Linked DNA regions of Rhodovastum atsumiense. The protein of the gene in region 3 interacts with the protein of the main gene of each other region in a pairwise test. Links are inferred from orthologs where the notes say so. Each region holds a gene or a part of one and is shown on either strand. Other genes may lie near its edges. The genes, in order: nth, NBY65_RS23350 and aceE.

Region 1 (3,107 bases), 3.9 Mb from region 3 along the record:
CAAGGATGCGCTGGCGCATGCCGAGAACAACGGCATCGTCTTCCTCGACGAGATCGACAAGGTGTGCGCGCGCACCTCGGAGGGCGGGTTCCGCGGCGGCGACGTCTCCCGCGAGGGCGTGCAGCGCGACCTGCTGCCGCTGATCGAGGGCACGACCGTGTCCACCAAATACGGCCCGGTGAAGACCGACCACATCCTGTTCATCGCATCGGGCGCGTTCCATTTGGCCAAGCCGGCCGACCTGCTGCCCGAGCTGCAGGGCCGCCTGCCGATCCGGGTGGAGCTGGCGCCGCTGTCGCGCGCCGATCTGCGCCGCATCCTGACCGAGCCGGAGGCTTCGCTGCTCAAGCAGTACCAGGCCCTGATCGGCACCGAGGGGATGAAGCTGACCTTCAGCGACGACGCGGTGGACGCGCTGGCGGATCTCGCGGCCGACATCAACGACCGCGTGGAGAACATCGGCGCGCGGCGGCTGCACACGGTGATGGAGAAGCTGTTGGAGGAGATCTCTTTCAGCGCCTCGGACCGGGGCGGGCAGGAAGTGGTGGTGGACGCTGCCTATGTGCGCGAGCGGGTGACGCCGCTGGCGCAGAAGGGCGACCTGAGCCGCTTCATCCTGTAGCGCGGCGGATGTTGCACGACCGGGAACGGGCCGGGGATGGCCCGTTCCTGGCTGCGGCGGGCAATCCCGTTGACCGAAAGCCTAGCTCCAGGCGTGGGCCGCCTGCAGGGTCTGCGCCTCGGTCAGATGGGCCGCGATCACGGGGATCGATGTCCTGGCGAGCCTGACCAGGCCAGGGTCCTGGCCGCGCTGGACCTCGGTACGGAACACCGCCAGGGCTTCCTGGTGATCGGTGACCTCCTTGGGAAGAAAGGCCCTGCTGAAGGCCGCGCCGTGCAACCGGGACAGCCGGTCGATCCCGGCCTGTTGCTCCGGATCCAGGGTGGTCGGGACCGGGATGCCGGCGGCTCGCGCGGCGGTGGCAAGCAATTGGTTGAGCACCGTATGATCCGTTTGCATCCAGAACCCGTATTCCTGGACCGCGATATTGGGAGAGCGCTGGATCGCGAGCGTACCTTCCCTGATCTCCGCGATGCCTGACTTTGTCGCGGCCGCGACGAACCTGCTGTCCTGAGCATTTGCCATGGAGCGTTTCCTTCCTTGGGCGGCTGCAGTACAGCCGCGCCGGAAGTAACGCATTGTATCTGGAAAGGCAGGCGCACGAAAAATTTAGAAATGTACAAGTATATGCGACGGTATGATTGATGATGCAGCGGTGATGGCGTTGAAAAAGCTTTCCGCTATCCCGAGGCCAGCCGGCGCTTTTCCGGCTTCATCACCGGCGGCGGGGTCTTGTCCGGAAAGCGGCACCACGTGGCCGCCACGCAGCGCCAGCATTCCGGCGTGCGGGCCTTGCAGACATAGCGCCCGTGCAGGATCAGCCAGTGATGCGCATCGCGCAGCAGGTCGGACGGGATGCGGCTGACCAGCGCATCCTCCACCGCCCGTGGCGTCTTGCCGGGGGCGAGACCGGTGCGGTTCGACACCCGGAAGACATGCGTGTCCACCGCCATGGCCGCTTCGCCGAAGGCAACGTTCAGCACCACGTTGGCGGTCTTCCGCCCGACCCCGGGCAAAGCTTCCAGGGCCTCCCGCTCGTGCGGCACCTCGCCGCCATGGCGCTCGACCAGCAGGCGTGACAGCTCCACCACGTTGCGTGCCTTGCCCTGCCAAAGCCCGATCGTGCGGATGTGCTTCGCCACACCTTCCGCGCCCAGTGCCGCCATGGCCGCCGGCGTGGGCGCCTCGGCGAACAGCCCAGGGGTGGCCCGGTTCACCGAGGCATCGGTTGCCTGCGCCGACAGCACCACCGCGACCAGCAGGGTGAAGGGATTGACGTAGTCGAGCTCACTGCGGGGGGTTGGATTGGCACGCCGCAGCGCCTCGATGAAGCCGCGCACCTGCGCGGCAGTCATGGAATCCACCATGGCGACAGTTTCGGCGGCGGCAGGAAGGCTGGCAAGCGGGGGGCTGGCAAGCGGGCGAGCCTGTCCAGATATAGCGGGTTCATGCCCCCTGATGCTCCGCCGCCGCAGTTTCGGGCGGTCATCGTACCGCACCGCAGCCTCTCGCCCCGCGCGCTGAGGACCCTGATCGGCGTGATCGTCGCGGCATCCTGCCTGACCGCCGCGCTCGTGGTGGCGCTGGGGGCCTGGCCGGTGGTCGGCTTCACCGGCGCTGAGATCCTGCTCGTTGCCCTGCTGCTGCGCCATCACGCCGGCGGCGAACGCACGAGCGAGACATTATCCCTGAATGACAGCGGGCTGCAGGTGGTGCGCACTGACCGGCATGGGCGCCGGCGCGAGGTGGTGCTGCCGGCTCCCTGGCTGTCCGTCACCTTGCGGGATCGGCCGGGACGGGTGCCGGCGCTGATCCTGTCGGCGCCGGGCCTGCAGGAGGAAGTGGCCACCATGCTGGGGGAGGAGGCGAAGCGCGTGCTGGCGGCGGAGCTGCAGCAGGCGCTGCAGCTCCGCCGCCATCCCCGGTTCGATAATCCCCAGTTGCGTGGCTGATCCGCGCGGCTTGCCGGCCGCGCGACCAATCTATGCCGCGGCGTCGGGGACCAGCGATTTCACCAGTTCGAACACGCGCTTGCGCACGCTCGGATCGGTGATGCGGTAATAGGCACGGACCAGTTCGAGCGTTTCCCGCCGGTTCAGGGTGTCGTCGCCGAAACTGTCCTGCGCGTCCGACAGGCCCGGGGAACGCCGCCCGCCATTGACGCCATGCCCGCCGAGGCTTTCCGGCATGTCGTCGTAGAAGAAGCTGATCGGCACATCGAGCACGCGGGAAAGATCGTACAGCCGGGACGCACCGACCCGGTTCACGCCGCGCTCGTATTTCTGCACCTGTTGGAAGGTCAGCCCCAGTGCCTCGCCCAGCCGTTCCTGCGACATGCCAAGCAAGGTGCGGCGCAGGCGGATGCGCGATCCGACATGGATGTCGATGGGATTGGGCCGCGATTCCTTTTCGGGACGATCGGGCAGACTGCCGGCTTCTTCCGAGTGCCGGAACACTTCCTCACCTGACATCCGTTCTCGGCTCC
Region 2 (3,130 bases), 1.1 Mb from region 3 along the record:
TATCGCAGCCTGCGTGATCTCGCGGTGGCGCGGCGCGACGCGGCGCGGGCCAATCTCGGCCTGTTGCTCGCCGGCACGCGGATCGAGCAGCTCGACCAGGCGCGCGCGTCGGTAGCGACCGCCCAGGCCAATCTCGCGCATGCCGAAGCGGTGTTCGCCCGGCAGGAGGAATTGGTGCGCCGCGACGTGTCCTCGCGCCAGGCCTATGACGACGCGCGCATGGCGCTCGATGCGGGGCGGGCCCAGCTCGACCATGCCAAGGCGGTGCTGGCCGAGGCGGTGGCCGGGCCGCGCGCGGGGGAGATCGAGGCGGCGCGGGCGACGCTGCGCGAATCCGAGGCGGCCGTTGCCCTGGCCGCCGAGGCGCTGTCGCGCACCCGGCTCAAGGCCCCGGCCGATGGGGTGGTGATGACCCGGGTGATCGAGCCGGGCACGGTGGTGCTGCCCTCTGCCCCCGTCTACTCCATGGCGATTTCCGGCGAAGTGTGGGTGCGCGCCTTCGTGCCCGAGCCGCTGCTCGGCCGCGCCGCGCCGGGGCGTGAGGTGCAGGTGCGCACGGATGGCGGGCGCGTCTATGCGGGGCGTGTCGGCTATCTCTCGCCGGTCGCCGAGTTCACGCCGAAGACGGTGGAGACGCCGGAATTGCGCACGCAGCTGGTCTATCGCCTGCGAATCCGCATCACGGCGCCGGATGACGGGCTGCGCCAGGGCATGCCGGTGACGATCAGCCTGGGCGGGGAGTAGCCGGCCATGCTCGCCGGGATGGCGGGCCTGCGGCATGTCTTTCCGGGGATGCGCGGGGCGTCGCCGGTGGTGGCGCTGGAGGGGCTGGACGCCGGCATCGAGGCGGGGGTCATCACCGGGATCGTCGGCCCGGACGGCGCGGGCAAGACCACGCTGCTGCGCCTGCTGGCGGGGCTGCTGAAGCCGAGCGCCGGGCGCGTGACAGTTCTCGGCCATGACATGGCGACCGAGGCGGCGGCGGCGCATCCCTCGATCGGCTACATGCCGCAGCGTTTCGGCCTGTACGAGGACCTGACCGTCGCCGAGAACCTGTCGCTGTTCGCCGACCTGCACGCGTTGGACGCGGCGGTGCGGCAGCAGCGGATTCCGCGCCTGCTGGGCTTCACCGGCCTCGCGCCGTTCACCGCGCGGCTGGCCGGGAAGCTTTCCGGCGGGATGAAGCAGAAGCTCGGCCTGGCCTGCGCGCTGCTGGCGCGGCCGCGGCTGCTGCTGCTGGATGAGCCTTCGGTCGGCGTCGATCCCGCTTCCCGCCGCGAGCTCTGGGCGATGGTGGCGGCGATGCTGGATGAGGGGCGGGCGGACGGCATGGGGGTGGTCTGGGCCACCGCCTATCTCGACGAGGCCGAGCGGTGCGGGCGCGTGCTGCTGCTGCACGAGGGCCGCCTGCTTGCCGCCGGGCCGCCCGCCGGGTTCCTGGCGCCGTTGCGCGGGCGTGTGGCGCGGCTCGCGGTGCCGGCGGGTGGGCGGCGGGCAGTGCTGCGGCAGGTGGTGGCGCATCCGGCGGTGCTGGACGTCGCGGTGGAGGGCGATGCGCTGCGGCTGGTGCTGCGGGCGGGCAGCGCCATGCCCGACGCCGCTGCGTTCGGTGGTGGGGTGCTGACACCGGTGCCGCCCCGCTTCGAGGACGGTTTCGTCGACCGGCTGGCCACGGCGCCGCCGGTGGTGCCGCCGGAGCCGCCGCGCCCGGCGGCCGCGCCCGGCCCGGCGATCGAGGTGCGCGACCTGGTGCGCCGCTTCGGCGCCTTCACCGCGGTCGACCATGTCAGCTTCGCGGTGGCGCGCGGCGAGATCTTCGGGCTGCTCGGGCCGAACGGTGCGGGCAAGTCCACCACCTTCCGCATGCTGTGCGGCCTGCTGCGGCCGTCCGGGGGGGCGGCGCGGGTGGCCGGGCTGGACCTGCTGCGGGCGCCGGCGGCGGCGCGGGCGCGCATCGGCTACATGGCGCAGCGCTTCTCGCTGTACGGAGAGCTGACGGTGGCCGAGAACCTTGCCTTCTTCGCCCGCGTCTACGGCCTCGCCGGACGGGCGCGGGCGGAGGCGATCGCGGAGGCGCTGGAGCGGTTCGAACTGGCCGAGCAGCGCGGCAGCGTGGCCGGCAGCCTGCCGCTCGGCGTCAAGCAGCGGCTGGCCCTGGCCGCGGCGCTGCTGCACCGGCCGGACATCCTGTTCCTCGACGAGCCGACCTCCGGCGTCGATCCGCTGGCGCGGCGGGCGTTCTGGGCGCGCATCGGGGCGCTGGCGCAGGCCGGCGTCACCGTGCTGGTGACCAGCCATTTCATGGACGAGGCGGAATACTGCGACCGGCTGGCGATCATCAGCGGCGGGCGGCTGATCGCGACCGACACGCCGGCCGGGCTGAGGGGGCGGGTGCGCCGGCCCGACCTGCCCGAGCCGACGCTGGAGGACGCCTTCATCCAGTTGGTGGGGGCGGCGTGATGGCCGGCCGGGCGGCCACGCTGCTGCGCCTGCGCGGTCTGCTGCGCAAGGAGGTGCTGCAGGTTCTGCGCGACCCGTCCTCGCTGCTGATCGCCTTCCTGCTACCGGTGGTGCTGCTGCTGGTGAACGGCTACGGCATCTCGCTGGATGCGCGCGAGATGCGGCTGGCCGTGGTGATCGAGGCGCCCGCCGAGGACAGCCGCGAAGTGTTGCAGGCGCTCGCCGCCTCGCCTTATCTCGCGCCGGTGCAGACCACCAGCGCCGCCGAGGCCGAGCGCCTGCTGGTGGCCGGCACGGTGCGGGGCATGCTGGTGCTGCGCGAGGAATTCCTGGCCCGGCTGGCCCGGCCGTCGCGCTGGCCGGCCCCGGCGCAACTCGCAGTGAATGCCACTGATCCCAATACCGCCCGCATCCTGGAAGGCTATGTGCAGGGGGCGCTCGCCACCTGGATGGTGGGGCGGGCGCAGGAACGCCGCCTGCTGCCGCGCGGCGGGGTGACGCTGGAACACCGTTACTGGTTCAATCCGGAGCTGCGCTCGGCCGATTTCATCGTGCCGGGCATGGTGGCCTTCGTGATGTCGATGGTTGGCACCCTGCTGACCGCGCTGGTCGTCTCCCGCGAATGGGAGCGCGGCACGATGGAGAGCATGCTGGCCTCGCCGGCACGCCT
Region 3 (3,394 bases):
GGCGGTGTCACCGGCGCTTCCCCCGGCGCGTCCTCGCCGCGCAGCCGCACGATCGGGCTGCCCTCGCTGACGCGGTCGCCTGCCTTGATCAGCACCGCCTCCACGGTGCCGGACATGGTCGAGGGCACGTCCATCGTCGCCTTGTCGGATTCCAGCGTGACCAGCGGGTCATCGACATTGACCTGGGCGCCGGGCTGGACGTGCACCTCGATGATGGGCACGTTCTTGAAGTCGCCGATATCGGGGACCTTGATCTCGTTGATGGCCAGCATCCTGGCGTCGCTCCCTGTTGCGTCGATCGTCGGGCCGCGCGGGCGGCGTTCAGACGGTCGCGGGGTTGGGCTTGTCGGGGTCCAGGCCGTATTTGCGGATCGCCTCGGCGGCGCGTTCGACCGGGATCGCGCCGTCCTGCGCCAGGACCCGCAGCGCGGCGAGCGTCACCCAGCGACGGTCCACCTCGAAGAAGTCGCGCAGGGCCCGGCGATAATCGGACCGGCCGAAGCCGTCGGTGCCGAGCACGTGATAGCGGCGCGGCACATGGGCGCGGATCTGGTCGGCGAACATCCGCACATAGTCCGTCGCGGCCACCACCGGCCCGTCATGGCCGTCGAGGCAGGATTGCACATGGCTGCGGCGTGGCGGCGCGTCCGGGTGCAGCAGGTTCCAGCGCTCGACATCGACCGCCTCGCGGGCGACTTCCGTGAAGCTGGGCACGCTCCAGATGTCGGCGACCACGCCCCAGTCCTCGGCCAGCATGTCGGCCGCCGCGATCACCTCGCGCAGGATGGCGCCGCTGCCCAGAAGCTGCACCCGCGGCCCCTGGCCCTCGGCGGCGCGGAACAGGTACATCCCCTTGACGATGTCCGGCGCCGCGCCCTCGGGCATCGCCGGGTGCTCGTAATTCTCGTTCAGCGTGGTGATGTAGTAATAGACGTCGTCCTGCTCGGCGACCATGCGACGCAGCCCGTCCTGCACGATCACCGCGACCTCGTAGGCGAAGGTCGGGTCGTAGGAGACGCAGTTCGGGATCACCGCCGAGAACACATGGCTGTGCCCGTCCTCGTGCTGCAGCCCTTCGCCGTTCAGCGTGGTCCGCCCGGAGGTGCCGCCGATCAGGAAGCCGCGGCAGCGCATGTCACCCGCCGCCCAGGCGAGGTCGCCGACGCGCTGGAAGCCGAACATCGAATAGTAGATGTAAAACGGGATCATCTGCGTGTCGGAAACGCTGTAGGAGGTCGCCGCCGCGATCCAGGACGACATGGCGCCGGCCTCGTTGATCCCTTCCTGCAGGATCTGCCCGCTGGTGTCCTCCTTGTAGAACATCAGCTGGTTGGCATCCTCCGGCCGGTACAGCTGGCCCACCTGGCTGAAGATGCCGAACTGGCGGAACATCCCCTCCATGCCGAAGGTGCGGCTTTCGTCGGGCACGATCGGCACGATGCGCCGGCCAATCTTCTTGTCGCGCAGCAGCGTGTTGAGCACCCGGACGAAGGCCATGGTGGTGGAGATCTGCCGCCCTTCGGTCGCCTTCAATTGTCCCTCGAAGGCCGCAAGGTCCGGTACCGGGCAGGGCTGCGAGACGGTCCGGCGCCGCGCCGGCAGAGCCCCCCCGAGCGCCTGCCGATGCTCGCGCAGATACGCCATCTCCCGGCTGCCTTCCTCGAAGCGCAGGAACGGGATCTCCTTCAGCTGGTCATCGGTCAGCGGCAGGCCGAAGCGGTCGCGGAATTCCTTGAGATGGGTCTCGCCCATCTTCTTCTGCTGGTGGGTGATGTTCTGGCCTTCGCCGGCCTCGCCCATGCCGTAGCCCTTGATGGTCTTGGCGAGGATCACGGTGGGCTGGCCGCGATGCGCCGCCGCCGCCGCATAGGCCGCATAGACTTTCTGCGGGTCGTGGCCGCCGCGGGTCAGCGCCCAGATCCGCTCGTCGCTCCAGTCGGCGACCATGGCCTTGAGCTCGGGATACTTGCCAAAGAAATGCTCGCGCACATAGGCGCCGTTCTTCGACTTGAAGTCCTGGTATTCGCCATCGACCGCCTCTTCCATCCGCCGCAGCAGGATGCCGGAGGTGTCGCGGGCGATCAGCTCGTCCCAGCCGCCGCCCCAGATCACCTTGATGACGTTCCAGCCGGCGCCGCGGAAGATTCCTTCCAGTTCCTGGATGATCTTGCCGTTGCCGCGCACCGGCCCGTCCAGGCGCTGCAGGTTGCAGTTGATGACGAAGATCAGGTTGTCGAGCTTCTCCCGCCCGCCCAGCGAGATCGCGCCCAGGCTTTCCGGTTCGTCGGTCTCGCCGTCGCCGAGGAAGGCCCAGACCTTGCGCCCCTCGGTCGCGGCGAGGCCGCGGCCGTGCAGGTATTTCAGGAAACGCGCCTGGTAGATCGCCATCAGCGGGCCGAGGCCCATCGACACCGTCGGGAAATTCCAGAAATCCGGCATCAGCCAGGGATGCGGGTAGGAGCTGAGCCCGCCGCCGCCGACTTCCTGGCGGAAGCGCAGCAATTGCGCCTCGTTCAGCCGGCCTTCGACGAAGGCGCGGGCGTAGATGCCCGGCGAGCTGTGGCCCTGGATATAGACCAGGTCGCCGCCCTGGCGGTCGGTAGGGGCGCGCCAGAAATGCATGAACCCGACATCGTACAATGTCGCGGCCGATTGGAAGCTGGCGATGTGCCCGCCCAGTTCGGAGCTTTCCTTGTTGGCGCGCAGAACAATCGCGAGGGCGTTCCAACGGATATAGGAGCGGATGCGATGTTCGATGGCGCGGTCGCCGGGATGGCGCGCTTCCTGGTCGGGGGGAATGGTGTTCAGGTACGGCGTATTGGCCGAGTACGGCACCGGGGTGCCGCGCCGCCGCGCCCGGACGAGCAGTTCGTCGAGCAGGAAGGCCGCGCGATCCTGGCCCTCGACCTCGATCACTCCCTCAAGGGACTCCAGCCACTCCCGTGTCTCGGTGGGATCGGCATCCCGCAGGCTGCTCATTCCGCGTTTCCCCTGTTCTTATCTGGATCAATATCATTTCGACAGCGTTCGGCACGCGTCTTTGGCGTACGCTGCTAGGGCAACACGCCACGGGTGTGCGCGGTAGGCCGCAATTTCTCACATCGCCGCGATACTGTTCGGCACTTGTTGCGTGGCCCGACAGGATGCGCATTCCCGATGGAATGCGCCGCCGCCTTCCGCGCGAACGGTCGCATTCCTGTGGCGGGCGATGTCGCGGCTTCGTGACAGGGGCGGGCGGCGTTCAGCCGCCGAGTGCCGCCACCATCGCGGTGAGCAGGCCGAGCACCAGATTGATGGTCACCAGCCGGCGGATCCACTGCACCGCGCCGCCGGCCCGGCGCAGGTCGCGTCCTGCCATGGCGGCGCGCATCCGCGCCCAGGGTCCGGCCACGAT

The links.
Region 1: the proteins of aceE (region 3) and nth interact in binary tests that used the Escherichia coli proteins (3 or more experiments, as listed by UniProt). The link is inferred for Rhodovastum atsumiense from one-to-one orthologs.
Region 2: the proteins of aceE (region 3) and NBY65_RS23350 interact in binary tests that used the Escherichia coli proteins (3 or more experiments, as listed by UniProt). The link is inferred for Rhodovastum atsumiense from one-to-one orthologs.

What each region holds. Positions count from the first base shown.
Region 1 is NZ_OW485601.1:2,308,245-2,311,351, forward strand. Bases 141-3,098 are described here. They hold nth (endonuclease III), read right to left. Parts: upstream 1,978-3,098; coding sequence 1,303-1,977; downstream 141-1,302. Other genes in these bases: hslU (ATP-dependent protease ATPase subunit HslU), read left to right, coding at 141-622; NBY65_RS10530 (DUF4142 domain-containing protein), read right to left, coding at 704-1,147; NBY65_RS10540 (DUF2244 domain-containing protein), read left to right, coding at 2,071-2,574; NBY65_RS10545 (helix-turn-helix domain-containing protein), read right to left, coding at 2,605-3,093. Outside these bases: more of hslU, read left to right, coding at 1-140. UniProt on the Escherichia coli protein: DNA repair enzyme that has both DNA N-glycosylase activity and AP-lyase activity. The DNA N-glycosylase activity releases various damaged pyrimidines from DNA by cleaving the N-glycosidic bond, leaving an AP (apurinic/apyrimidinic) site.
Region 2 is NZ_OW485601.1:5,182,048-5,185,177, forward strand. The notes cover bases 125-3,105. They hold NBY65_RS23350 (ATP-binding cassette domain-containing protein), read left to right. Parts: upstream 125-750; coding sequence 751-2,460; downstream 2,461-3,105. Other genes in these bases: NBY65_RS23345 (efflux RND transporter periplasmic adaptor subunit), read left to right, coding at 125-744; NBY65_RS23355 (ABC transporter permease), read left to right, coding at 2,460-3,105. In the rest of the region: more of NBY65_RS23345, read left to right, coding at 1-124; more of NBY65_RS23355, read left to right, coding at 3,106-3,130. UniProt on the Escherichia coli protein: Part of the ABC transporter complex YbhFSR that could be involved in efflux of cefoperazone. Probably responsible for energy coupling to the transport system.
Region 3 is NZ_OW485601.1:6,242,536-6,245,929, reverse strand. The notes cover bases 122-3,366. They hold aceE (pyruvate dehydrogenase (acetyl-transferring), homodimeric type), read right to left. Parts: upstream 2,980-3,366; coding sequence 322-2,979; downstream 122-321. Other genes in these bases: NBY65_RS28110 (CopD family protein), read right to left, coding at 3,242-3,366. Outside these bases: more of NBY65_RS28110, read right to left, coding at 3,367-3,394. UniProt on the Escherichia coli protein: Component of the pyruvate dehydrogenase (PDH) complex, that catalyzes the overall conversion of pyruvate to acetyl-CoA and CO(2).